DNA from 3 places in the Porphyromonas asaccharolytica DSM 20707 genome. Region 3 is predicted to be linked to each of the others. Evidence: riboswitches for the same ligand, from Rfam matches in the RefSeq annotation. Region 3 holds a riboswitch; each other region holds the start of a gene.
The links. Region 3 has a riboswitch for cobalamin ahead of PORAS_RS00080 (sirohydrochlorin cobaltochelatase). Riboswitches for the same ligand answer to the same signal wherever they lie in the genome.

Region 1: it holds a riboswitch for cobalamin, as region 3 does, so the genes downstream of both, PORAS_RS08085 (hypothetical protein) here and PORAS_RS00080 (sirohydrochlorin cobaltochelatase) in region 3, are expected to answer to the same signal.
Region 2: it holds a riboswitch for cobalamin, as region 3 does, so the genes downstream of both, PORAS_RS06985 (anaerobic ribonucleoside triphosphate reductase) here and PORAS_RS00080 (sirohydrochlorin cobaltochelatase) in region 3, are expected to answer to the same signal.

The regions. Positions count from the first base shown of each region.
Region 1 covers NC_015501.1:2,061,385-2,069,758, forward strand. Annotated here, with positions in the region: gene PORAS_RS08080 (DUF4465 domain-containing protein) at 1-2,901, opposite strand, end outside; gene PORAS_RS08085 (hypothetical protein) at 2,927-4,033, opposite strand; cobalamin riboswitch at 4,220-4,432, opposite strand; gene PORAS_RS08090 (OmpA family protein) at 5,309-6,472, opposite strand; gene PORAS_RS08095 (OmpA family protein) at 6,524-7,687, opposite strand.
Region 2 covers NC_015501.1:1,801,483-1,809,856, forward strand. Annotated here, with positions in the region: gene PORAS_RS06970 (hypothetical protein) at 1-1,139, shown strand, start outside; gene PORAS_RS09150 (S41 family peptidase) at 1,170-1,703, shown strand; gene nrdG (anaerobic ribonucleoside-triphosphate reductase activating protein) at 1,672-2,145, opposite strand; gene PORAS_RS06985 (anaerobic ribonucleoside triphosphate reductase) at 2,175-4,574, opposite strand; cobalamin riboswitch at 4,629-4,853, opposite strand; tRNA gene PORAS_RS06990 (tRNA-Thr) at 5,480-5,552, shown strand; gene PORAS_RS06995 (formate--tetrahydrofolate ligase) at 5,645-7,315, shown strand; gene PORAS_RS07000 (helix-turn-helix domain-containing protein) at 7,538-7,927, shown strand; gene PORAS_RS07005 (IS3 family transposase) at 7,914-8,374, shown strand, end outside.
Region 3 covers NC_015501.1:20,793-29,166, reverse strand. Annotated here, with positions in the region: gene PORAS_RS00100 (iron ABC transporter permease) at 1-505, shown strand, start outside; gene PORAS_RS00095 (ABC transporter ATP-binding protein) at 564-1,307, shown strand; gene cbiD (cobalt-precorrin-5B (C(1))-methyltransferase CbiD) at 1,304-3,097, shown strand; gene PORAS_RS00085 (cobyrinic acid a,c-diamide synthase CobB) at 3,108-4,409, shown strand; cobalamin riboswitch at 4,529-4,742, shown strand; gene PORAS_RS00080 (sirohydrochlorin cobaltochelatase) at 4,955-5,878, shown strand; gene PORAS_RS00075 (TonB-dependent receptor plug domain-containing protein) at 5,883-8,042, shown strand; gene PORAS_RS00070 (hypothetical protein) at 8,081-8,374, shown strand, end outside.

The DNA.
Region 1 (8,374 bases), 150 kb from region 3:
ATTGTTGTCTCCTGTGGAGAGTAGCTTGCTCTCATCTGTATGGTCACGCCCAGAGTAGATGCCGAAGGTGGCACTTCTTAGAGCTATTGAGTCGATCGTGAGGGTTATCACCTCGCCCTCATGGGCTGGGAGGAAGGTCACGTACGAGCCTGTGTTCTTGAGCGTATTGCCATTGGGACCACCCTCATCGTAATAGGATAGCGGCGTGGTAACGGTCACCTCTTTATTGTCGTCCGATGCTGGGTGGTTGAAAATGTTGACCAGCTTGTACGATCCCTTAGGATCAGCGTCGCGGACAGCAACCGTCTGACCAGCGACCGATAGCTTGGCAATAGCCACATCTATGCTGTCAGCCAAGGGAGCATCCTTGCGAATGTCTAGTGCGAGAATGTAGCTATTGGCAAACTCCCTCAGCATACCGTACTTCTGCAGTGAGTCGGTCGGCAGGTCGACACTTTGCATCGTCGGCTCCACCTGAGCCTCTGCGATGAGCTTGTTCGCATCGAGTGTACCCTCAACCGTAGCGGCATAGAGTGCCACCCGCTCGATCTGAGGAGCTCCACCCTTGAGGTCTACGGTGAGCCCATCGATATGGATCGGATTGCGGTCTCCAGTCGTATGGAGGTCAAGAGCTAAGACTTGGTTCTGCTCAGAGCCGACAGCGACGAAGGGTAGCTCGAGCTGCTTTGCAGCGGCTGAGTCAACCTTCATGTCCTGTGGCAGGTACTGCTTGACCTGACCACGCCAGCCTAGCGAACCTGATGCACCTTTAGCGTCAAAGACGAAGGTCAGAGCCTTCTGCGTAGAGCGAATGTAGTCGGCAGGCTTCGTTTTGTAGGCTTCCCTATCGGACTTTAGCTCAAAGAGCAGAGGAGCCGTGGCATCCTCTCCGTCATAGATTCGGAGCGTAGGCTTGCTACCCCAAGAGGAGTAGTAGAAGTCCCACTCATTGATGTCAAGCTGTATAACGTTGTCTGGAGTGGTAGCTTCAAAGGTGACGCTGCGCTCGCCTGCGTCAGTGTCATATCCCGTGGTAAGGCTGTGCTTGAGCTGAGGCGTAAAGTCCCAAGGCTCGTACACCTTGATATGATGCTTACCGAGGGTGAGCACCATCTTATTCATTACCTCTAGCGCCTCCGTGCGGGTGCGCTCCTGCTCGGGTAGCGTCTTCTCGCCTGCTGAGAGGTAGAGCTTGTCAATGGATAGGTTGACCTTGTTGCCCTTGTGAGCAGTCTCCTGGAGGTCTACAGCTAGGTAGAAGTAGTTAGCCCCCTCACGCAGTACTTGAGGCATGGGGAGCGTGGCGGTGAGTGCCTCGGCAAAGTCCCAGCGTGCGATCTCCTTAGCCTTCGTAAAGTCATCTACGATCGGGCTGTAATAGAGCGCCACCTGAGCTACGTCTTTCGTCTTGCTGATTGAGCTAAGGTCTAGACGCTGCAGTGTGACAGGGTCTTTGGTCCCCTTAGCAACGAGCGTGAAGGCAACCATGCCAACCTGCTGGACGCCCGCATTGATAGGCATCGCAAAAGTGTCGACCTCGATGGTTCTACCCGAGAGCGAGTCGACCGCCATAGGCAGAGGAGCGATCTGAGAGACCAGTGCCTCAAAACCAGCCTTAGGAGTCCCCGTATTCGTTACAAGACGGATCGTCAGACTACCGTCGGGGGCTGTCGAAGTTGCTTTGTAAGCCGTCTCCTTGTTGAGCTTGATGATGAGGTTGTCCGCATTGACCTCTGAGCCATTGTACACCTCAACGAGATCAGCACGACCGATCGAAGAGTAGCTAAAGAGATCTAGCTTCGTAAAGTCTACCTGGATCACCTTGCCAGCAGTCTCAGGCTTGAAGACAGCGTATCCGTCAAACTTCTCGCTGATTGGCTCATACTTACCGCCATCATCGTATAGCGTCAGAGACTTATCACCTATGGTATAGGTCTGCGGAGTCTTAGAGAGTGCGTAGGCATCCTCTACGGTGAGCGCCTTAGGCTCTTGGAGCGTTACCTCGTGGTCGCCCAGAGTCGTTGTGAGCTTTGTCGTAGCAACATCGATACGGCTACCAGCCTCCACATCGCTCTTGAGGTCAACGACCAAAACTAGATCATAGTTAGGCTCAGAGAGCGTGTACTCCTTAGAGAGTGTGATCGTACCCTCGGCAGAGACTTCTGTCGTCTTGCCGAGTAGCTTGTCAGCGTCTAGCTGTTTGGGTTTACGACTGTTTGCCTCGTAGAGGTATATTGCCGTGATGTCGCTCGGCTTTGTCTCGCTGAGCTTGTAGTGCAGAGCCGTCAGCTGGGGAGCCTTGGCTAGTCCCTCGGTTGTTATCTTGAGGTTAGAGACGATGAGCGACTGCTCGCCGATGTAGGGGTCGTGGCTAGCACTCTTGTCCTCTAGGACAGAGGCGACCTGGATCGCAGGCTGATCGACCGTGCGTACGATGATCTTAAAGCCGGCACCTGGATTAACTTTCGTCTTGCTACCGATTGTTAGCTTACCAGACTTGTCACTGGAGCGAAGCTTAAGGGGGAGCGTCGGTCTATCCTCCTTAGTAAACTTCCTGATAATTAATTTCTCGTTAGGAGAGGACCAATTAGAGAAAGGTGCGGCACCCTCGAGGATGTAAAGCTCGTCTTGATTGTCTAAGGCAAGCTCCTGTATCTCTATCTCGATACATTTGCCAGCTTGCTCTGGCGTGAAGAGGATCTTCCCCGTCTTGCTTGCCAAAGCATTGCCGTCGGCTCCTCCACTATCGTAGAGGATCAGCGGGGTATCTCCCACCTTATGCTCGTTACTGCTCCAAGTCTCTGTGGGCATCAAGAGTTCGTTGTCCTCTTGTCCCCACACGATCGGTGGCAGGAGTAACCAGCAGAGTAGTAGGAGCGTTGTCGTTACTGTTCTTTGCATAGTAATTGAGTGAATATATAGTTTGTTATTGTCTGCATATACGATGCGATGTCGTAGCTCCGCCCTCTAGGCGTAAAAGTACGATATAGCAATCGCCCATAGCGGGCAAAGCGACCTTCGCACTACCCACAGAGAGTGGATGCGTTAGGATCAGTTGCCCATCTATATTATATAGGTATAGCGTACCAGTCACCTCACTCTCGATCTGTAGCTGCTTGTCGCTATAAGAGAGACGTACTGCTGGCGTAGCCGTAGGAGAAACGATGCTGGAGCCCTTGGCGAGAGGTCTGATACCCGCGAACTCGGTCGACACTTCACCCGTCACATCATTTTGCTGATGGACACCCGTCTGCACCTTGAGAAAGTCGATACGATCTAGCTGTACCAACTCACCCGCTGCATTGACCGCACTGTCTATATCAATGTGACTACCGGAGGAGTCGTTGGGGTGATTGTCTGCATAGCCATAAGCGTAAGGCTCAGATTGCCACTGTCCACTTGCGGAGTCTAGCTTCATACAGTCCGGCAGGAGGACCCCCATGAAGGTCACTTTATCACCCTCCCAGAGCGGATAGTAGCTATTGGTCGTGTGGTACTTATTGCGCGGTATGAGTCCCGACTCTCCCTCCGAGTCGCTCCAGGCGATGGGGTCGTTGTATGGATCTTTTGGCTTGTAGTAGGTGATTGTGTAGTCAAGGTTGCTACGATAGTCCTCGCTGCCACGGATGCGGTACCACGGGTCGTCCGCTAGTCCGTTGCCATTGACATCTTGGCTCACATAGATGATCCCCGGCTCCGCATTGCCAATGAAAGCATTGCCCAGTATGGCAAAGTCCGCCTGACCAGGCTGGTTGACCAATGCAGGCTGAATGCGTACGACAATGTACCCACCCCACCCACCGAGAGAGAGGAAGGTGTGCTCCTCGACAAGGCGCTTCTGCGCTTTGCGAAGAAGATCAGCATAAGTGGTGACATCTTGGCTCGCCATCGCCTCGCTACCCATAAATTGTCCTGGAGCTGGATGGTAAGCGAGCACCTCCGTGATGCGACTCTCCTGCGCAGAGAGTGTCGCCACACCTAGGAGGAGTAAACCGGTGAGGGTGTGCAGTACAAGCAAGTAGATATGTCTCATATCAATAGAGTCTAGGGGATTCAAGATACTATCTCAGTACCGCATAGTAGACTCTACGACTCAACAACTCAGTAGCTCAACGAGCCACCGACTAGGAGCATCTATCCTAGTCGTCTAGTGCATAGGGAGGAAGTATAAGCCCCTAGTTCGAAGCATATCGTACTGCAAAGTCCACGTTGCAGGCTGATGTGTACAACGATCATGGAAGGTCTTCTGGCTTAGCTCGCTAAGGTGTCTCCTTCCCACCCCTAGTAACGTTAGCAGGGCAGTGGTCTCATCTAGGTAGATGTCATCTTAGCCTGTGGGGAGCTTTACAGCAACGGGTTTGCTCAGGACTTGCACCTGATTCCCTCTTAGAGTGGCGTGACATACGCTACACCTCGCATAGGTGTAGTGAGCGGTATGCCTATCCACTAACCACAATCTCTTACAAAGGTACAGAAAAGCGACAGACTCAGCAAAGCTTCAGCTCCCCAGGGCTACGCATGATAATCCGATGCTCATATCTGTCGAGACGATTCCAGAGAAGAGACGTACTCACGTGGAAATTTTTCATCCTTCACGTAGCAACAAAAAAAATCCCCACGTAGAGACGAGATGAAACTTCGGAGAAATCAAATGATATGTCCGAGGGAATGATCCGCGCCTCCGTGGAGAATAAAAAATAGCCACGTGGAAAATGTCAAATCCCTACGTGACTATCGAGTCTGAGGTTAGAGGTTAGAAGTCAGAGATTAGAAGTTAGAGATTAGAAGTTAGAGACGTGTAACGATTTGTCTGCGTTGTGGTTTTTAACGAAGACAGCCCCCCTCTAGATGCTAGCCGTGCGTCCCTACAGATCGAGGTTACAGCGTTTGATGAATGGAATTGTCGTGCTGACGTAGCTTGTGTAGGGGCGGACCTACGTGTCCGCCCGCAGAATAGACTGCGCTCAGGTGAGGACGGGCGGACACACAGGTCCGCCCCTACGGTGGGAGCCCCCACCCCGCCGAGCGGTTCCCCGCCGAGCAGTCGACCGAGCTTGCGAAACGAGAAAAAACTTCGCTTTTTACTTGCATATGAACTTAGAAAGCAGGGCGACAACTCGTTTTGATACAACGATCACTGCTCATCAAGTGCCTCCTTTACTAAAGAGGACACGTATAAATAAAGAGAGGTGGCAACCATGGTCACCACCTCTCTTTATATTTAGATTTTTGTACCTCTACATGTCAAGCCTTATCTAGCAAAGAGTTATGCCATGACGATGTAAGAAGTAACTATCGTTGCTGTCGCTTACTTGATGCTGATGATAGCAACGCGGTTCCACTCGTTTGTAGCAAATGGCTGTACAGTGTCACCCTTGAAGTCGATGACGATATTGTCAGGGTTGACTCCGTAGTTGTTGATGAGGGCATTCTTAACAGCCTCAGCACGACGCTCTGAGAGTGACATGTTGATCTCTGGCGTACCAGTCTGCTCATCAGCATAGCCGACGATGTAGATCTTACCACCGTTTGCCTTTGCAGCCTCGGCAGAGTTGTATACGTTGATCATCTGGTTCTTGTCGATCTTAGCACTGCCGATACGGAAAGCTACGACGTTCTCTATAACGTTTACAGCCGTTGCAGGAGCTAGAGCATCAGGGCACTCAGGGCAAGATACAGGACGCTTACTGAGCTCAGCATTCTGAGCACGTAGCGAGCTGATCTGACCATTGAGGTCATTAACGAGTTCGTAGTCCATAGGAGTAATAGGCTGGAAGGCTACACGACCGAGCTTAAAGGTTAGACCTGCTGATACAAGAGCTGTAACGTCTGCAGGATTATGAGCCGTTAGAGTACCCTTGAAGTTGTTCTTAGAGACCATCATCTGACCCTCGAGGTTGAGGTCGACGCGCTTGCCTAGACGGAACTTGAGCGCAAGACCTCCATTGAACAGACCACTAAGATCATTCTCTGTACCAACTCTATCACCGCTCTTATCATCAGCTGAGTAGAACTTCATGTGTGCACCCAGACCAACGAAGGGAACGAGGTGGAAGACACGGTTCTCTCTGTATGGAGCGAAATAGTTGACTACGTCAAACATAAACTCTAGTGAAGCTGCTCCGAAGACGTTCTGATAGCGAACGACCTCGTTAGCTGGCTTCTCAAAGCTATATACATTCCATGCATAGCCACGTAGGCGGGTAGCAAAGTATGGTGAGTGCCAGCGTCCTAAAGAGAGACTGACAACGGGTGAGATGCGGTCTACAAACTCAGCGTCTCCATTAGCCTTGTTGCCAAAAGGTAGCATAGCAGCACCTCCATGTAGCTCAATAAACCAATGAGCAGCAGGGTCTTGCTCAAACTCCGTCTTATATGCGGGGCGGTTGTCGACCTCAGGAGCCTCCTGAGCTTGAGCCACGAAAGCTGTTAGGGCGACAACGAGTGATAGCATAAATACTTTTGCTTTCATATTTCTAGTGTGTTTAATTCGTAGATTGATGATTTGAGTGAGCTATGCGACTTACTTAGAGCGTATGATGACAACGCGATTCCAAGACTTGGTGTCAAATAGCTTGTCCGTAGCACCCTCCCACTGAGTCGTGATCATATCAGCAGATACGCCGAAGTCATTGATGAGGGCATTTGCGACAGCCTTAGCACGACGCTCTGATAGACCCAGGTTGTAGTTAGCATCACCAGTTGTGTCGGTATAGCCGATGACTAGGATAGGCGTATTGTTTGCCTTGACATACTCGCTGACGTTGTAGAGCGTGATCATCTGGTTCTTGTCGATGCGTGAGCTATCGAACTTGAAGAGGATGGTCTTGTCAGACATAACCTCTTTCGTAGTAGTCTGGGCAGTTAGCTCTGGGCACTCAGGGCAAGATACAGGACGCTTGCTGAGCTCTGCATTCTCTGCACGGAGTGAGCTGATCTGGCTGTTTAGGTCATTGATCAGAGCATAGTCCATAGGTACCACCTCTGTCCACTCGACACCACCCATGCGGAAGTTAAGACCGCCGGTGAGGGCTCCGTAGAGACCGTTGTAAGCATTAGGATTCCATACCTTCTCCTTAGGATCATTGGTGTAGTTAAAGTTGAAGTTGTTATAGATAGCCTTAGCCTCTACAACTAGATCAGCACGACGACCTAGACGGAACTGGAGCTGTAGACCAGCATCGAGAGCTGCAGTGTGATGAAGATCCTCAAATGCCTTGTTAAACTTCATGTTATAACCCACACCTGCAAATGGGATGATGTGGAAGACACGCTTAGCGTTGTAACGGCTGAAGTGATTGACGATGTCAAACATGAAGTCGTAGTGAGCTCCTACGAAGCTAGTCTCGTAGTTCCTCACTTCGTTGCCTACCTTATAGTAGGTGTGAGCCTGTGCTCCAACTAGATTGAGACGTGTAGCAAAGGAAGGTGTGTGGTACTTACCCAAAGAGAGTGAGTAAGACATCTGAAGACGATCCCCAAAGGGCTTCTCCTCATTACTTCCTACGAACTGAGCTCCCACACCACCTTGTAGTGTAAGGAACCAATGATCTGCTGCTGTGCCACGCTCAAAGGTTGTCTTGTAGACAGGCTTTGTGCCAGCTTGAGGTGCTACAGTCTCCTGAGCACTCAGCGTTAGAGTCGTTACTCCCAACAAGAGGGAGATCAGAAAGAGCTTTACTTTCATAATTATACTTTATCTTGTTACTGGTTTGTTTCTGATTAGTTTATAGTATGTTAGTGTATCGCTCGTACCCCTAGGATTATCTATATGAGCACGTAATACACTGCAAAAGTAGTATTATTTATCGACTTAACCAAATGGCGAACGGGATAGATGTTTTTTTTATCCCTCAAGGACTCTAGGCGGGCACTATCGCATAGTCTCTAATCTTACATTTCTTCTCAAGAAATCGACTCCACGACCTAAACGAACTGAGCTACTAAATAGGGAAACAAAATGCAAGGGAACTCAGGTAGATGCTCTAAAAGAGACCCTGCGAAGGAGCATCTATTTACTCTAGTAGAGATCGCTCTTAACACCTTATGAATGCTAGACAAAAACACTCTTACCATATCAATCAATAGAGGTCTCAGCTCTGGAGTACTCATTATGCTGCTAGACAAGAGCACCTCTATGAAGACATTTCTGAATGGTCAGGAAAGAATAAAACATTTTCCATGTGGATCTTCCGAATAGTGCCGTGATTAGTGGTTAGCTGTTGACGATCGGCTAGTGTCACTAGAAACAACTCTAACCTCAGGGCTGACGCATTATAATCGCTCTGTCAGGAGCTACACATTAGCGACAAGTGAGGCATAGATGAGCTCACTATAATATGTCACCCCTGCCCCCTAATTTCTAACCTCTAGT
Region 2 (8,374 bases), 410 kb from region 3:
TCCTTTTAGGGTATGGGATCGTTCGTTATGCCCGACTTCTTGAGAACTCTTTTGAAGCAAGTATTTCCCCTTCAGATCCATACTATAAGCTGACGGATCATCCTGTTTGTTTGCCAGATAGCACGGTATCTGAAAGAGAAAGAGAGCTGTTTTATATAGCAAAGGCATATGGCTTAATTGAGTACAAATCAACATGCCACAAAGAGCAATATGCATGTGATCTGCTCTATCCCATATTGCAAGAGGTGGTTGAGGAGCATGTCTCTATCAAGAGTTTTAATGACAAGCTCCAGAAAGCATTACAGAGAGAACTAGCACGCATAGGAGCGGAGACGAAGAGAGACAGCCTTTTTACTATATGCGAAGAGGTGTGGGTACAAAAGTCTTCTGATCTGACTCAAGAAAGCAAGAAGCTCCTCGACCGGCTCGTTCATGCTTACACTCAGATAGATAAGACTCGTGCGAGCTTTGCCACTTACAACAAATGTAATGGTCCCATAAGGAGGAAAGACTCTTATCGAGATCTTGATTGGCGTAATCCTCTTAATCGTCTTATCGGGCTCTTTGACTTCTACTCTTTTGTCTATTATTTCTATCCAAACAGGCAGTTGTTAGAGCAACCTTGGGACTTGTCTTTGCAACAGGCTATCCCTATGTTTTTATATGCAGAGAGCACTGTTGATTACCACAAGGCAATCCGCTATATCACCGCAAGACTAAATGACTCTCATGCGTCTCACTCGACAGCCATGGATACGCTTCTATTTGGAGAGCGGAGGGCTGGGTTTAGGATGAGATCTCTATCGGGGAGATGGTTTGTGTATAGTAAGAGATCCGCTAACTATCCCACCAATGTAAAAGTGGGCGATGAAGTTCTTTCTGTAAACTCCATTCCTATAAAACAGCTCAGTGATAGTCTTGCTTTTTTTGTCTCTGCGAGCAACGCTTCAACTCGAGATAAATTCCTCAACAATGCAATTTTGTCGACTCCTAAAGAGAGCTTCGTCCTGAAGATCCGACGAAACAACGACACCTTGGAAGTTAAGGAGAGAAGCGAACATATGGATTACTTCAACTCTCTAAAGCTTGAGGAAGAGGGTAAAATGAAGCCTCAGTGGCTTAATGACTCCGTAGCTTAATGGCACTTAGCATCAGCAAGGCAAGACAATGTGAAGAGCTTCTATCGTCAAGTTTGCGACGCCCAATACATTATTCTCGACCTAAGATGCTATCCTTACCCATCATCCTTTTGGGAATTGTCTAAGTGCTTTATCCCCCGAATAAAAAACTTCTCGTACATAGTCTACCCTGACAGTCAGCGCCCAGGAGAGTTTAAGTATGTGGCCGGGCCTCAGCATCTAGGCAGTGAGCACTATTATAAGGGTAATGTTATTCTACTCGTAGATAATCAGACCGAGAGCTTCTCGGAGTATCTCTGCATGATGCTACAAAAGGCCCCCCAAGCCATCACCGTAGGGACTCCTTCATCAGGAGCAAATGGAAACGTACATCTATACGAATTCCCAGGAGGGGTCGCGACTTTCTTGACAGGCTTAGGGGTTTTGGACTCAAACTACTTCCCAATGAATGGGAGAGGTGTCAAGATCGACGTTCCAGTTCTTCTCGATGCAAATACTATTCCAGCCAATGTAGACCCATATCTATCAAAAGCTATTGAGCTGACCCTTTGTGCAGGGCTATGATGCGCTGATTAGAGCTACCTCTGAAGGGAAGCTGTGGGTCGTACAGGCTCTGCACGAAGCGTCCGTCGACTAGCACATCTATATAGTCTAGTAGTGGGGCGCGTGCGGGGTCTTGCTCTATCTGCTCGAGCGTGTAGCCTGTGTAGCACCAGATCTCTAACCCCGTGTCGCTCTTGAGACGCTTGAGGAGCGTGAGCAGCTCCTCAGGACTAAACATCGGATCCCCTCCACTCAGCGTGATGCCGTCGAGGAGGGGATTGTTGTTTATATCGTCAATGATCTGCTGCAGGTACGCCTCCGTCAGGGGCGTACCTACGAGCGGATTGTGACTCTCAGGGTTGTGACACCCTGGGCAGTGATGGGAGCAGCCCGCTAAGTAGATCGAGCAGCGTATCCCATCACCATCAAGGATGGTCTCGGGTATGACCTTGAGGACGTTCATTCGAGAGGATAGAGGCGAGAAGCGAGTGGCTAGTGATGCTTGACGCGATCAGCCTCCTCAGCACGCTTGGCAGAGTTCCACGAGGCGAGGTCGCCCGTCAGGTAGCCCGTGATGCGACGCATACGTAGTATGTCTTCGCCACCACATATCGGGCACTTAGCATAGATGACGCCCTTGTAGTGACACTCACGACAAGTATCTATCGGGTGATTGATCGAGCCGTAGCCAATGTGGTTGTCCTGCATCAGCTTGACGATCTTAGCAATCGCCTTGACATTCTTCTTAGCCTCGCCATCGAGCTCTATATAAGTGATATGCCCTCCTAGCGTGAGCGCATGGAAGGGAGCCTCTAGGCGTATCTTGTCCGCAATGCGGATCTCCTCCTTGACATCAATGTGGAAGGAGTTGACATAGTACGCTCTATCGTTGACCCCCTCGATGATACCGTAGCGCTTACGGTCGAGGCGTGTGAAGCGACCCGAGAGCCCCTCAGCTGGCGTGGCTAGTACCGAGTAGTTAAGGTGATAGCGCTCCTTAAACTCCTGTGCTACCTCACCCATGATCTCGATGCAGTGGTAGAGCGTATGCCAAGCATCCTCGTTGGTGCCGTGCCCCTCACCATAGATCGCACACATAGCGTTGTGCCCCCCGATGAAGCCGATGCCGAGCGTACCGCTGTCTATCACGTGACCGACGGGGTCGTTGGGACGCAAAGCTCCCCCACCCTTCCAGACATCATTGCCCATCATAAAGGGGAACTGACGTGCCAAGGCCGTCGCCTGAAATTCGTAGCGCGTGTGTAGCTGTTCGCCCACGAGGCGAGCCATCTCACGTATCGAGGTGTAGAGCTTATTGATCGCTATACTGCGCATCTTGCCTAGATCCTCCTTCGTACCCATCTGCTCCTTAGCATAGCGCATCGCCTCGATCGCTAGGCGAGGTAGGTTGATCGTTGTAAAGGATAGGTTGCCACGACCTATCGAGGTACGAGGACCATTGATATTCTCGAAGACACGCGTACGGCATCCCATCGTGGCTAGCTCATGACGGTAGCGCAGCGGATCCTCCGCATTCCACTCATCATTATGGTTGAAGGGGGTATCTAGGAAGACAAAGTTTGGGAAAAGTGCCTTCGCCGTCGTCTCGCAAGCTTTCAGGAAAAGGTCAAAGTTTGGCGTCTCAAACTCCATCTCCCCAGCCACGGCACGGTCGAAGTCCTTCATCGCACGATCGAAGTCCGCCTCGGAGTAGTTGACCCCCTCCTTGACCTTAAAGATCTGTATCGGGAAGACTGGTACCTCGCCACCTACGCCTAGCCCCTCGGTCGTTGCTTTCATCAGCTCCTCGATCACCATACGCCCCTCGGCCGAGGTATCGGTACCATAGTTGATCGAGCTAAAGACCACCTGATTACCTCCTCGTGAGTGCATCGTGTTGAGATTGTGTATGAAGCCCTCCATAGCTTGATGCGTGTCACGACGCGTACGCTCTATCGCTTGGTTAATTAGGTAGACCACCTCTTTACGAGGAATCTCCTTATCAACCCGCTGGGACAGAGCTTGGCACAAGTTCGTCACAGCCGTCGAAGTCGGGACGATGCAGTCTAGATGCTGCTTAGCTAGCTCTCGTACTTCCCGTGACGAGGGAATATCGGTAGCTCCTATGCAGTGGAGGAATAAGCAGATCGTGTCGGCTACATGCTTGAGAAAAGTCTTGTAAACGCCCGGTGCCATGAAGAAGTCAAAGGCTGGTATCGCCTGCCCGCCATGCTGCTCGTTTTGGTTTGTCTGGAAGACGATCGTCGCCAGCGTTGCATAGCTCTGTATGCTCTGAGGCGTGCGTATGCTACCATTTTTCGTATGAAAGCCTCGCTCGTAGAGATCCGCCAGGTCGTACTGGATACAAGTGGTCGTCTTCGTAGGGTAGTAATCGAGATCGTGGATATGTATATCCCCGCGACGATGCGCCTCAGCGTACTGCGTGGGGAGCAGGTAGCGGTAGGTGTAGTCCTTAGAGACCTCAGAGGCGAAGGTCATCATCTGCCCAGCGGGCGTGTGACTACTCATATTGGCGTTGCTCAGATTGACATCATTACTGTCGATGGTCACGATGCCATCGAGGTTGCGCTTGAGCTCGCTCTTCTTCTGGCGCTCCGTGTTGCGCCACTCGCGATAGAGTATGTAGCGCTTAGCCACCTCCGGCTGCACCTTCATGAGCTCGCTCTCGACGAGATCCTGTACCTCCTCGACAGAGATGACCTCCTGCTCGATGCGTGCTAGGACGCCCATGGTAACGATCTTCGCCTCTTGGAGACACTCAGTCTGACCTGTGGCAATGTAGGCTTTGAGAACGGCGTTCTCAATCTTCGACGGGGTAAATGGCTCTTGCAGCCCATCCCGCTTGATGATTTGTTTGATAGTTGTTGTCATACTTCAATTCCCGAAAGTAATGTTAAGACGCTCACGTTTCTTCCTTCTCTCGTGCGATCTCCGTCTACTAGGGTCGGTCTTCTGACTTATCTCGTCGGGACTATGCAGTGTGTGGCGTAGCCCTGCTTGGAGCGATCTCCTTCCCATCTTAGTTAAGACAGTGGATATGTGATCCTCCTCTATGGCGAGAATTACAGCAGCGGGTTCTGTACTGGACTTGCACCAGTTTCCCAGCGACTAGGCGATGTGCACTAGTCCACCCTTATAGTATTATGAGATCGCAAATGAACGAAAGGAAGACGACGTAAAGCACCCTCATTTGTTACAAGTGCAATATTACAGCTTTCCTACGAAATAGCCAAATAAAACAACTTCGAAATCGATAACTGTCGAAAAGTTATCCAAAACAAATACACAACACGCTAAGGTTTAGCCATTTGCATAAATAGTACCTCCGATAAGTTCTCCAATTAGATTTTTTAGATGCATTGTCTCGCACACCAAATTGTCAAATATCAAGACGCGTAGCGATGATACGTGCAGCGATTTGTAGGGGCGGACCTATGTGTCCGCCCGTCCTCGTCGGAGCGCTGTCTGCTCTATGGGCGGACACGCAGGTCCGCCCATACACAAACCACATCAACACGACAAATCCGGCCATCAGACGCTGTAACCCTTTGTGGGGACGGACAGACCGTACGTCCGTTGTGTCAAAGCGTTACAGCGTCAGGGTTTTAACGGGGACGGACGCACGAGCCGTGCGTCCCTACAGCGGGTTACACGGCTCGTGCGTCCCTACAAAATCGTTACTCGTCTCGCTTTGACTTTGGTTGCTCGGGATCACTATCTCGCCAAAAGTTTTGTAGTATCAAAAGTTTGTTGTACTTTTGCACCGTCAATGAGACGCCGAAATAGCTCAGTTGGTAGAGCAACTCATTCGTAATGAGTAGGTCGCCGGTTCGAGTCCGGCTTTCGGCTCTTATATCACTTCCTAAGGGTGTCGTCTATAGTGGTCTACCCGACCCTGTAGGGGGTGCCTTTTTTTCGTTATACACTAACATCGTACAGCAATGAAATCAGATATTCAGATAGCTCGTGAGTGCCAGCTCAAGCCCATTGAGGAGATCGCTCACCAGCTCAACATCACAGATCAAGAGCTAGAGCCTTACGGACACTACATCGGCAAGATATCACACGAGCGGATGGACCCAGACAAGATAGCCCAGAGCAACCTCATCCTCGTGACCGCTATCACCCCAACCAAGGCCGGTGTCGGTAAGACCACCGTCTCCATCGGTCTCGCACTCGGTCTCAACAAGATCGGCAAGAGTGCCGCCGTGGCTCTGCGTGAGCCTTCTCTCGGACCTTGCTTCGGTATGAAGGGTGGTGCCGCCGGTGGTGGCTACGCACAGGTACTCCCGATGGAGAGTATCAACCTCCACTTCACCGGCGACTTTCACGCTATCACCTCAGCGCACAATATGATCACCGCACTTCTAGACAACTATATCTATCAGAATAGAAATAGCTGCGAGGGCCTCTCCGAGGTGCTCTGGAAGCGTGTCCTAGACGTCAACGACCGCTCCCTGCGTAACTGCATCACCGGTCTAGGCGGCGTAGGCAATGGCATCCCCACGGAGACCGGGTTCGACATCACTCCCGCGAGTGAGATCATGGCGATCCTCTGCCTCGCATCAGACCTAGAGGATCTACGTCGTCGTATCGACAATATCCTCCTCGGCTATACTAAAACTAAGGAGCCATTTCATGTCAAGGATCTAGGCATCGGAGGTGCTATCACCATCCTCCTGAAGGATGCGATCAAGCCGAACCTCGTACAGACCACTGAGGGGACACCCGCCTTCATCCATGGCGGACCTTTCGCTAATATCGCTCACGGCTGTAACTCGATCATCGCTACGAAGATGGCTATGTCTTGCTGCGACTACACGATCACGGAGGCCGGCTTCGGTGCCGACCTCGGTGCGGAGAAGTTCCTCGACATCAAGTGCCGTGTAGCTGGTATCACGCCTAAGCTGACAGTCATCGTCGCTACCCTCGCAGGTCTCAAGATGCACGGCGATGTCCACGAGAAGCAGATCTACGAGAAGGACATAGAGGGCGTACGTAAGGGTCTTGCCAATCTCGATCGTCACGTGCATAACCTGCACAACTTCGGGCAGACGGTGGTCGTTGCCTTCAACCGCTACGCTACCGATACCGACGAGGAGATCGAGATCGTACGCAATCACTGCGAGCAGGTCCTAGGCTGCGGCTTTGCAATCAACAATGCTTACAGTGAGGGTGGCAAGGGCGCTACTGAGCTGGCTGAGCTTGTCGTCAAGACTATCGAGGAGCACCCCTCAGAGCCTATCGACCACGTTTACGAGCTCAGTGAGCCTGTCAAGACAAAGGTCGAGCATATCGCCAAGCGCATCTATGGGGCTGCCAATGTAACCTATAGTAGCAAAGCGGAGAAGAAGCTCGCTCGTATCCAAGAGCTCAACATGGAGCGCTACCCCATCTGCATTGCCAAGACGCAGTACTCCTTCTCAGCAGATCCTAAGGGTTATGGCGACGTACGAGACTTCGATATGAAGGTCGAGGATATCGTCCTCAATAGTGGTGCCGAGATGATCGTCGTCATCATGGGTAGCATCATGCGTATGCCAGGACTGCCCAAGGAGCCACAAGCCGTCCACATGGACATCGTCGATGGCGTCATCGAGGGTCTGAGCTAAAAAAGCAAGTCGGGGAATCTGACGTGACGAGTAACCCGCTGTAGAAACGCACGTTCGGTGCGTTCGGTGCATCAAAGTTACAGATTGCTACGCGTCTCTAACCTCTAATTCCTAATCTCTAATTCGATAGCCACGGAGGAAATACAAAATTCCTCGGTGGCTATTTTTTATTCTGTCCTCTCCTGAAATAGTACACAGTTGGGGAAGCCAACCCCAACAACTATGAAACAAGAAAAAAGTAAACTAGGACGAAAGGGATATCCCCTAGATTTCAAGTGGAGAGTCATTGACGACCTCCTAGCCACCGGTGACAGCATTGCCACCACCAGCCAGCGCTACGGCATTACCACACGCACCATTCGAAATTGGTTGCGTACCTTTGATGTAGAGTTACCCAACCAAAGCACCAGTAGCACTATGAGCAAGACAAACAAGAACAAAGACGTAGATCCAGAGTACGCAGAACTCAAGCGTGAAAACGCTCGTCTCAAAGCAGCCCTCTTCCAGGCTGAGAGCAAGGCATTAGTCAACAAGACACTACTCGAAGTGGTCTTGAATCGCTACCACATTGATCTAAAAAAAAGACCGATTTGCAGCCGTGAGACAGCTTGAGTCCGCCAAAGAGAGAGATCAAAAGCTCTCCATAACCTACCTTTGTCAGCTGTTAGAAGTCAGCCGCAAAGGCTACTACAAGCACACCTTCACCGAGCAAGACGAAGATGTCAAAGTAGCTTCCGTCCTACACTATTGCCAGTATGTGCGCGGTCAGCTCCCCAAAGCAGGCGTAGACACCATCCAGCAGTGTGCCAACGAATACTTCAAAGGGACCTTCCAAGTAGGTCGAGACTGGCTCTACAAAGTGTTAGGAGCCAACGATATGCTACTAAGAAGTCGCAAGCGCAAGCGTCCACCCCAGACGACCAAGGGAGTGGTCAATCACGGCTTCCAAGACCACCTGAACACCACCCCTAAGTACATAGCCACCGACCATTGCCGGCTCACCGTCTCAGACATAACCTACGTCAAATGTTTAGGGGGCTTCGCATATCTCTCCCTGAC
Region 3 (8,374 bases):
CTTTAGCAACGATGAGGATGTGCGGAGCTATGTCATCTGGGGCTTAGGAAGCTTTGCAAAGGTGAGTGGCGATCAAGTAACTACTTTTGTCCTCATCATGCTGGTGCTGATACCGCTCTCATTCTTGCTGATCAAGGTACTTAACTTGATGCTCCTTGGGGAGAACTACGCTCGCAGCCTCGGGCTGAACTACGGGCGGGCACGTCATCTTGTCATCTTCTCGGCTTGTCTGCTGACCGCTATCGTGACCGCTTACTGCGGTCCGATCGTTTTCATAGGGTTGGCGGTGCCGCATCTCTGTCGCACTATCTTTGCCTCCTCCAATCATCTGACTCTGATGCCTGCGGTGACACTCGTGGGTGCACTCCTAGCACTCTGCTGCAATCTAATCGCTCGTATGCCCGGGATGGAAGGTGCATTGCCGATCAACTCGGTGACGGCGCTCATCGGTGCTCCGATCGTGATCTGGGTACTATTTGACAAACGACGTAGAGAGGAACTGTAATCGTATGACTAGCCACGCAACGATAGAACTTTGTGACCTATCGATAGGGTATCACCAGATGAAGCGCACGCGCGTCGTAGCGAGTGAGCTCAATGCTACTATCTGGTCAGGACAGCTCACTTGCCTCATCGGGTCAAATGGTGTGGGCAAGTCGACGCTGCTCAGGACGATCGCAGCCTTTCAGCCGAAGCTCGGTGGTGCGCTACTGGTCGAAGGCAAGGAGATACAGCAGTATACCGCCAAAGAGCTGGCGCGACGTATCAGCGTCGTGCTAACGGAGCGACTCATCATGAGCAATACGACCGCCTACGAGATGATCGCCTTAGGACGGAGCCTCTACACGGGATTCTGGGGGCAGATGGATGAGAGCAACCGTCAGGCGGTCAACGAAGCGATAGAGCTGGTCGGCATACAACCTCTAGCCAAGCGAATGATCGACTCGCTCAGTGACGGCGAGCGTCAGAAGGTGATGATCGCCAAGGCACTAGCTCAGGAGACACCCATCATACTACTAGACGAACCGACCGCCTTCCTAGACTTCCCCTCGAAGGTGGAGATGCTGCAGCTCCTCCTTCGCTTGTCTCGTGAGGCGCACAAGACGATCTTCCTCTCCACGCACGACCTAGAGCTGGCTCTCCAGATAGCCGATCAGGTGTGGCTCCTCGATGATAATCACGTGCTACATATGGGTCCGCCGAGGGCACTTGCCAGTGACGGCACCTTGCCCAGCTACTTCGCAGCAAAGGGAATCGACTTCGACCCCGAGACACTTCACTTCTCTATTCACGCCTCAAAGGTATGATACTAATCATCGGAGGAACCACAGAGGGGCGCAAAGCGCTCGAAGTATGTGAGGAGGCGGGCAAGCCTTTTTACTACTCCACACGAGGAGCTTCGCAAGAGCTCTCGATGCACCACGGGATACGTCTAGAGGGAGGTATGAATGGTGAGGAGATGGCGCACTTCTGTACGGAGCGGGAGATCGCCCTCGTCGTAGATGCGGCGCACCCCTTCGCTATGGGCGTGCACCAGAGCGTGGCTGATTGCGTAGCTCGCCTGCAGCTCCCTGTGATCCGGTACGAGCGTACCTTCCCCGTCCTGCCCGCCTCGGTTGTAGTGCTAGACTCCTTTGACGCTGCGCTGACGTATCTCCTCAAGCACCAGCCCCAGCGACTACTAGCCCTGACAGGTGTTAACTCGATCGAGCGACTGAGAGCCTACTGGACCCAGCATGAGACCTATCTGCGGGTGATGCCGATCGCAGAGACCGAGGAGCGACTACGTCAGAGCGACTTCCCGCCAGAGCGGGTGGTCTACTATGATAAGGAGCAGTGTGATCGAGAAATCTTTGCCACACTCCAACCAGACATGATCCTGCTCAAGGAGAGTGGCGACACGAGTGGCTTCGCGGCAAAAGTGGAGGAAGCACTCGCACTCGGCATCACCGTGCTGGTCATCCGAAGACCACAGATCCCTTATCCTGCCACAGTTACCGTCGAGGGTCCCGTAGGACTTCGCCGCTCCATAGAGAGACTACTGGGGAGCGACTTCTTCCCTCAGCGCATCGGCTTAACGACTGGCACCACTGCCACGGCTGCTGCTACAGCTGCTCTGCTCACACTACTCAACGAGGAGTCTTACAGCGAGGTGACCGTGACCCTCCCTCAGGGCGAGCGAATCCCCTTTCCGATCCAGCAAACCGAGCTAACAGAGCAAGGTGCTCGGGCAGTCGCTATCAAGGATGCTGGCAGCGATCCCGACGTAACCGATGGCGCAGAGATCGTTGCTGACTTGTCACTTACGCAGGCACACAGCGGGGTTGCCTTCCTCCAAGGCGAAGGGGTAGGGCGCGTCACGCTCCCCGGCATCGGACTAGACATCGGAGAGCCTGCCGTCAACCCTGTACCGCGTCAGATGATGCGTCAAGCACTCGGCTCTTTGGTCGACCTATCCCAAGTAGGCATCGACCTAACCATCTCCGTCCCCAAGGGACGTAAGCTCGCTCAGAGCACCTTCAATCCACGGCTAGGCATCCTAGACGGCATCTCTATCCTCGGCACTACAGGGGTCGTGCGTCCCTATTCGAGCGAAGCCTTTGTTGAGTCGATACGTCGTGAGCTGGAGGTGAGCAAGTCGGTCTACGGCAAGCATCTCGTGCTCAACTCAGGCGGACGCAGCGAGCGGTACCTCAAGGGGCGCTTTCCCGACCTGCCCGCCAATGCTTTCGTTCAGTATGGCAACTTTATCGGGGAGACGCTCAGCCTCGCCAATGAACTGGGCTTCCCGCAGATCACCCTAGGCATCATGATCGGCAAGGCGGTCAAGCTGGCGGCTGGCGAACTAGACACACATAGCAAGAAGGTGGTGATGGACAAAGCCTTCATCACCGCCCTTGCCTCTGCTAGTGGTGCAACCGCTGAGCAAGAGCAGCAGATCAGCGAGATGACCCTAGCTCGCGAACTATGGCAGATCTTCCCCGATGGCACACATCCGCTCTACCAGAGCATTGTCGATCATTGCTATCAAGTCTGCAAACCCCTCGTTCCCTCAGCACAGCTCGAGGTACTTCTTATCCCTGACTCACAACTTTAGTCAATCACTTATGACATCTCTTCCCTCCCTCCTCATCGCAGCGCCCCTCTCTGAGAGTGGCAAAAGCACGCTCACCATGGGCCTTCTTCGTGCTTACACACGCCGTGGACTGGCCACTCAAGCCTTCAAGTGCGGCCCTGACTACGTAGATCCTAAGCTACACAGCGTGGCAACGGGTCGCCCGGCGGTCAATCTGGACCTCTTTATGTACGGAGCCGAGCGGGTGCAGGCACTCTACCACTACTATAGTCAGGATGCTCAGGCAGTCATCGTGGAGGGCGTGATGGGACTCTTTGATGGTTACGATCGGGACAAAGGTTCCGCGGCGGACATTGCTCGGCTCCTAGACCTACCGGTCGTGCTCGTCGTGACACCGCGCTCGATGGCTTACACGGTGGCTCCGCTACTCTACGGATTGCAGCACTTTGACCCAAGGGTTAAGATAGCGGGAGTCATCTTCAACAAAGTCTCCTCGGAGCGTCACTTGACCTATCTCACGCAGGCTGCCGCAGATGCGGGCGTGCCAGTGCTGGGGTCGCTGCCTCGTGTTGACGACATCGCCATCCCCAGTCGCTACTTAGGGCTGGACGTTGACGACTTGGCGCAGATAGATCGCTATGCCGATCAGGTGGCCGACCTCTTAGAGCAACATCTAGACATTGACCGACTCCTAGCCATCTCCTCAGAGCGAAAGGAGCAGTCTTACGAAGCACCCACTCTGCAAAAGCACTCTTCGTCAGCTCCTCGTCGCATAGCGGTGGCTCGTGACGACGCTTTCACCTTTCTCTATCAAGAGAATGTGCGCCAGCTAGAGCAGTGGGGCGAGATAACTTACTTCAGTCCACTCTCTGACAGAGCACTACTGCCGAGTGACTTTGTCTATCTGCCGGGTGGCTACCCCGAGCTACACTTGGAGCAATTATCAGCCAATAAGTCGATGCTGGACAGTCTCCGTGACTACATCCGTGAGGGCGGTGCCATGCTTGCCGAGGGCGGAGGTATGCTCCTCCTCTGCGAAGCGATCATCGATGAGAAAGGCACCCCCTATCCGCTCGTGGGGGCGCTACAGCAGACCGCCACGATGCAGCAGCGCGGGCTAGCTCTTGGCTACCGACAGCTCGAGATAGCAGGCGTGGCGGTGCGTGGACACGAGTTTCATTACTCCCGCATCCTCGATCCGCTACCCTCGACAGCACAGCAATACAATGCGTGGGGCGACCCCGTGGCGACCGCACTGTGGCATACAGGTCGCTGCTATGCCACCTATACGCATCTAGCCCTTACCGAGGAGCTCTTAGCCCAACTGCTGTAGCTATTGGCCGTTAGCTAGAGGCCCTAGAGCCACTAGGACTACTAGTGCCTGGCTCTAACCTCTAACCTCTAATTTCTAACCTTTACCTCCTCTCTTCTTAACTTTTCGTATCTTTGCGGACAACATCCTTGAGTGGTGGTGCATCAGCTCGTCGGTAGAGCGATGCAAGAGGGAAGTCCAGTGAGAATCTGGTACAGTGCCCGCTACTGTGATCCCCCTATTTCACAGAGCCTAGCACAAGATGAATACAAGCCACTGTCTGACGGAGGTCAGGTGGGAAGGCGGTGTTAGGCTGGGGTAAGTCAGGAGACCTGCCACTACTCGTAACTTAGTATATAACTGTGTACGCTCGGTGGCAAGTGTACCTTAGTGCTATGTCAATCGATCAGATGCATATCTCTCAGGAGGCACTGCGCTTGTGGGCGTGGGGCTACGGCTGTACTATGCCTCAAGTTATGCTGATGGACTTCTAGATTGGATCTGACCTAGCGGATAAAAACAACAACCGTATGACGCAACGATACCTCCGTATACTCCTATTATATATGACTGCACTACTAGGCGGGCTGTCGCTACAAGCGGGCAATAAGATCTTTGAGACTGACTCGCTCTTTGCGGCTATGGGACCGAATGACAAAGGGGCTATCCTCGTAGTTCACTTTGGCACAACGCACGACGACACCCGTCGGGTGACCCTCGATGCGATCAATGAGCGCATAGCTGCCGCCCATCCTGATCTAGAGGTTCGTCAAGCCTATAGCTCTCGTATCGTGCGCAAGCGTCTAGCAGCGCGGGGTATAGAGATCCCCACGCCTGGCGAAGCACTTAAGGAGTTAGCGCAAGAGGGCTTTACTCATCTGCTGGTGGTCTCGACGACGATCGTCGATGGCGTAGAGATGGAGTCGCTCTCCTACGAGGTGGCTCACTTGCAGCAACTCTTTAAGAAGATCCGGCTGGTGACCCCTTTACTCTTCTACGAAAGCGACTACAAGGACTTGGTTTCTATCATGACGGCTCATCTGGATCCTGAGGTGGCTTACCTATGGGTAGGGCACGGCACCTACGATAGTGCTACAGCTCAGTACGCTATGCTGGATCACTACTTGCAAAATCACGGCTATGATCAGGTGATCGTGGGCTGTGTGGAGGGCTACCCTTACTACGAGGAGGCTCTAGAGCGTCTGCGTGCTACAGGCCTTAAGCGAGTCTCTCTACAGCCACTGATGATCGTGGCAGGTGAACATGCCAAGGAGGATATGCTCCAAGAGTGGCAACCCCGTCTAGAGGCTCTCGGCTATCAGGTCGAGAGCGTGGTGCGTGGTCTGGGCGAGCTCCCTGAGGTGCAGGAGATGATCGTGAAGAAGGTCGACTTCTTCATGACACATCATCGTCTCTCGATTATGGACAAGAAAGCGATCTATGAGGAGACGGGCGAAAAGTTACACCAGTCTGACTCCATAGCTCAGTAAGCCGATGAGACGTAGCTGCTTTTACCTATTCCTGCTACTAGCTAGCTGTGTGCTCCCGCTCACTGCGCAGCGGGATACGCTCAGTCACCGTCGTGACACGATAGACTACAAGAGCCTCGGCGAGGTGATTGTCGTGGCGCCTACGCATAGACGTATCATGCAGCAGCAGGCGCTCTCGGCTATCAGCCTAGATGTCAAGCCTCTGATCGCCTCGATGGGTAGTCTCAACGAGTTGGTCGCTCAGAGTTCGGGGGTACGGCTCAGAGAGTCTGGTGGGGTAGGCTCTAGCAATGAGCTTTCGATCAATGGTATGTCGGGGCATGCTGTCCGCTACTTTATCAATGGAGTGCCGCTCTCCTCGATGGGCGAGGGGGCTTCGCTCGCTACGCTGCCGGTGAACCTCATCGATCGTGTCGAAATCTACAAGGGGGTCGTGCCCCCTGAGCTGGGTATGGATGCCCTCGGTGGAGCGGTCAACATCGTGACTAACAGCCGCGGGGAGAGCTATCTGGACTGTTCGCTACGGGGAGGCTCCTTTCACACCTATGCCTTAGATCTGACGGGGCAGTATAGAGAGCAGCGGAGTGGCTTTACGGTACGTCCTACGCTACGCTACCAGTACTCCAAAAATGACTACATCATGCGTGGTGTGGAGGTGTGGAATGCTGAGACGCAAGAGTACGAGCGGCGAGACTTCCGACGCTTTCACGATGGCTACAAGTCGCTCTTGGGACGACTACAACTGGGCGTGACCAAAAAGCCTTGGGCAGACGCCGCCCTGCTTGGGGTGGGCTATACAAAGAGCGTGAGTGAGATACAGACCGGTTTTCGCCAGACGCTAGTCATCGGCGAGGCGATGCGTGATCGTGACGACTTGAGCTTTTCAGCGCATTATGCCAAGCGCAATCTCTTTACCCCTGGGCTATCCGCTACGATAGATGCTTCCTTCGCTCGTAACCATATCATAATCACAGATACCGCCTATCGCAAGTATAGCTGGGACGGTACCTTCGTAGAGACACACTACAGTGAGGTGATGCGCCGCACTCGTATGATTCGCCACACGGTGCGTCCTACCTGGACGGCACGGGCTAACCTCGCCTACACGCTCCCCAAGGGCGGGCATCTTAATTTCAACTATCAGATGACCGCCATAGCCAATGAGCGGTACGACACTTACGATCCTAATTTTGAGGCTTCGAGAGATCGTATGGGAAGGCACATTATGGGGCTTTCGTATGGCACGACGCTTCTCAATGGACGTCTGCGTGGAACGGTCTTTGTCAAGGACTACCTCTATCACGTTGCCATCGAGCAGGCTGATATGTACTGGCTGACAGGATCGGACAAGGTGCCTGCGCAGCAGACGAAAAACCAAATGGGCTATGGTCTAGGCTTACGCTACACCATCGCTAACGAGCTAGCGATCAAAGGTTCCTTCGAGCGTGCCACTCGTCTGCCGACAGCTCGCGAATTGATGGGTAATGGCGCCAACATCTACCCTAACTTCAAGCTCCACCCCGAGCAGGCTTACAACCTGAACTTAACGCTCTACGGTCAGGCGCAATGGGGCGACCTGCACTTTCTCAACTACGAGGCGACAGCCTTCTATCGTGACATCTCCAACTACATTCACCGTGTGGTCATGGGTGATGTCGAGAGTCAGTACGATAATGTCGGCTCGTCACTCGTCATCGGAGGCGAGATGGAGGTCAAGTACAACTACGCCAACCTCCTGGACCTCACGCTCAACGGCACTTACACCGATGAGCGTGACCGCACGCGCATCAACATCTACGGTAAGCCGAACCCGACCTACGGCTATCGGATACCCAACGACCCCTTCCTCTATGGCAATCTACTCCTAGGGGCTAACTGGCGCAAGCCGTTTGGCATTCAAGCAAGTGCCATACACTTCAACGCTGGACTGGGCTATATCCACTGGTTCTACCTCACGTGGGCAGCTTTCGGCCGCAAGAACACTAAAGCGATCATTCCGACTAGCTACGACCTCTCAGCAGGGGTCACCTGGAGCTTTGCTCACGATCGCTACTCCATATCACTGCAGAGCAGCAATTTGCTAGACCGTCCGCTCTATGACAACTACATGCTACAGAAGCCTGGACGCGCCTTCTACTGCAAGCTCCGCATATTCCTGAACTAGAAAACATACTCATACTAACAATCCAAACAAAGATTATTATGACAAAAGCTTATCGCTTAGTGGCGACTCTCGTGGCCACCCTCGTCACACTCTCGTTTACAGCGTGTGACTCAGATGCACCAAGCCCTCAGGAGGAGGTGACCGTAGGCTATGACCTATGGGTGCCTATAGATGGAGCCACAGGTCAGTCAACCGCTAACACTGATCCGCACATCATCGCACGTGTCGCTGACCTGACCAAGGGTGTTTTCAGCATCAAGGGCGAAGGGGCAGAAACCTCAGCGTCTCCTCTGACTCCCTATGTAGTGTATCACAAGGGCTACTACTACAGT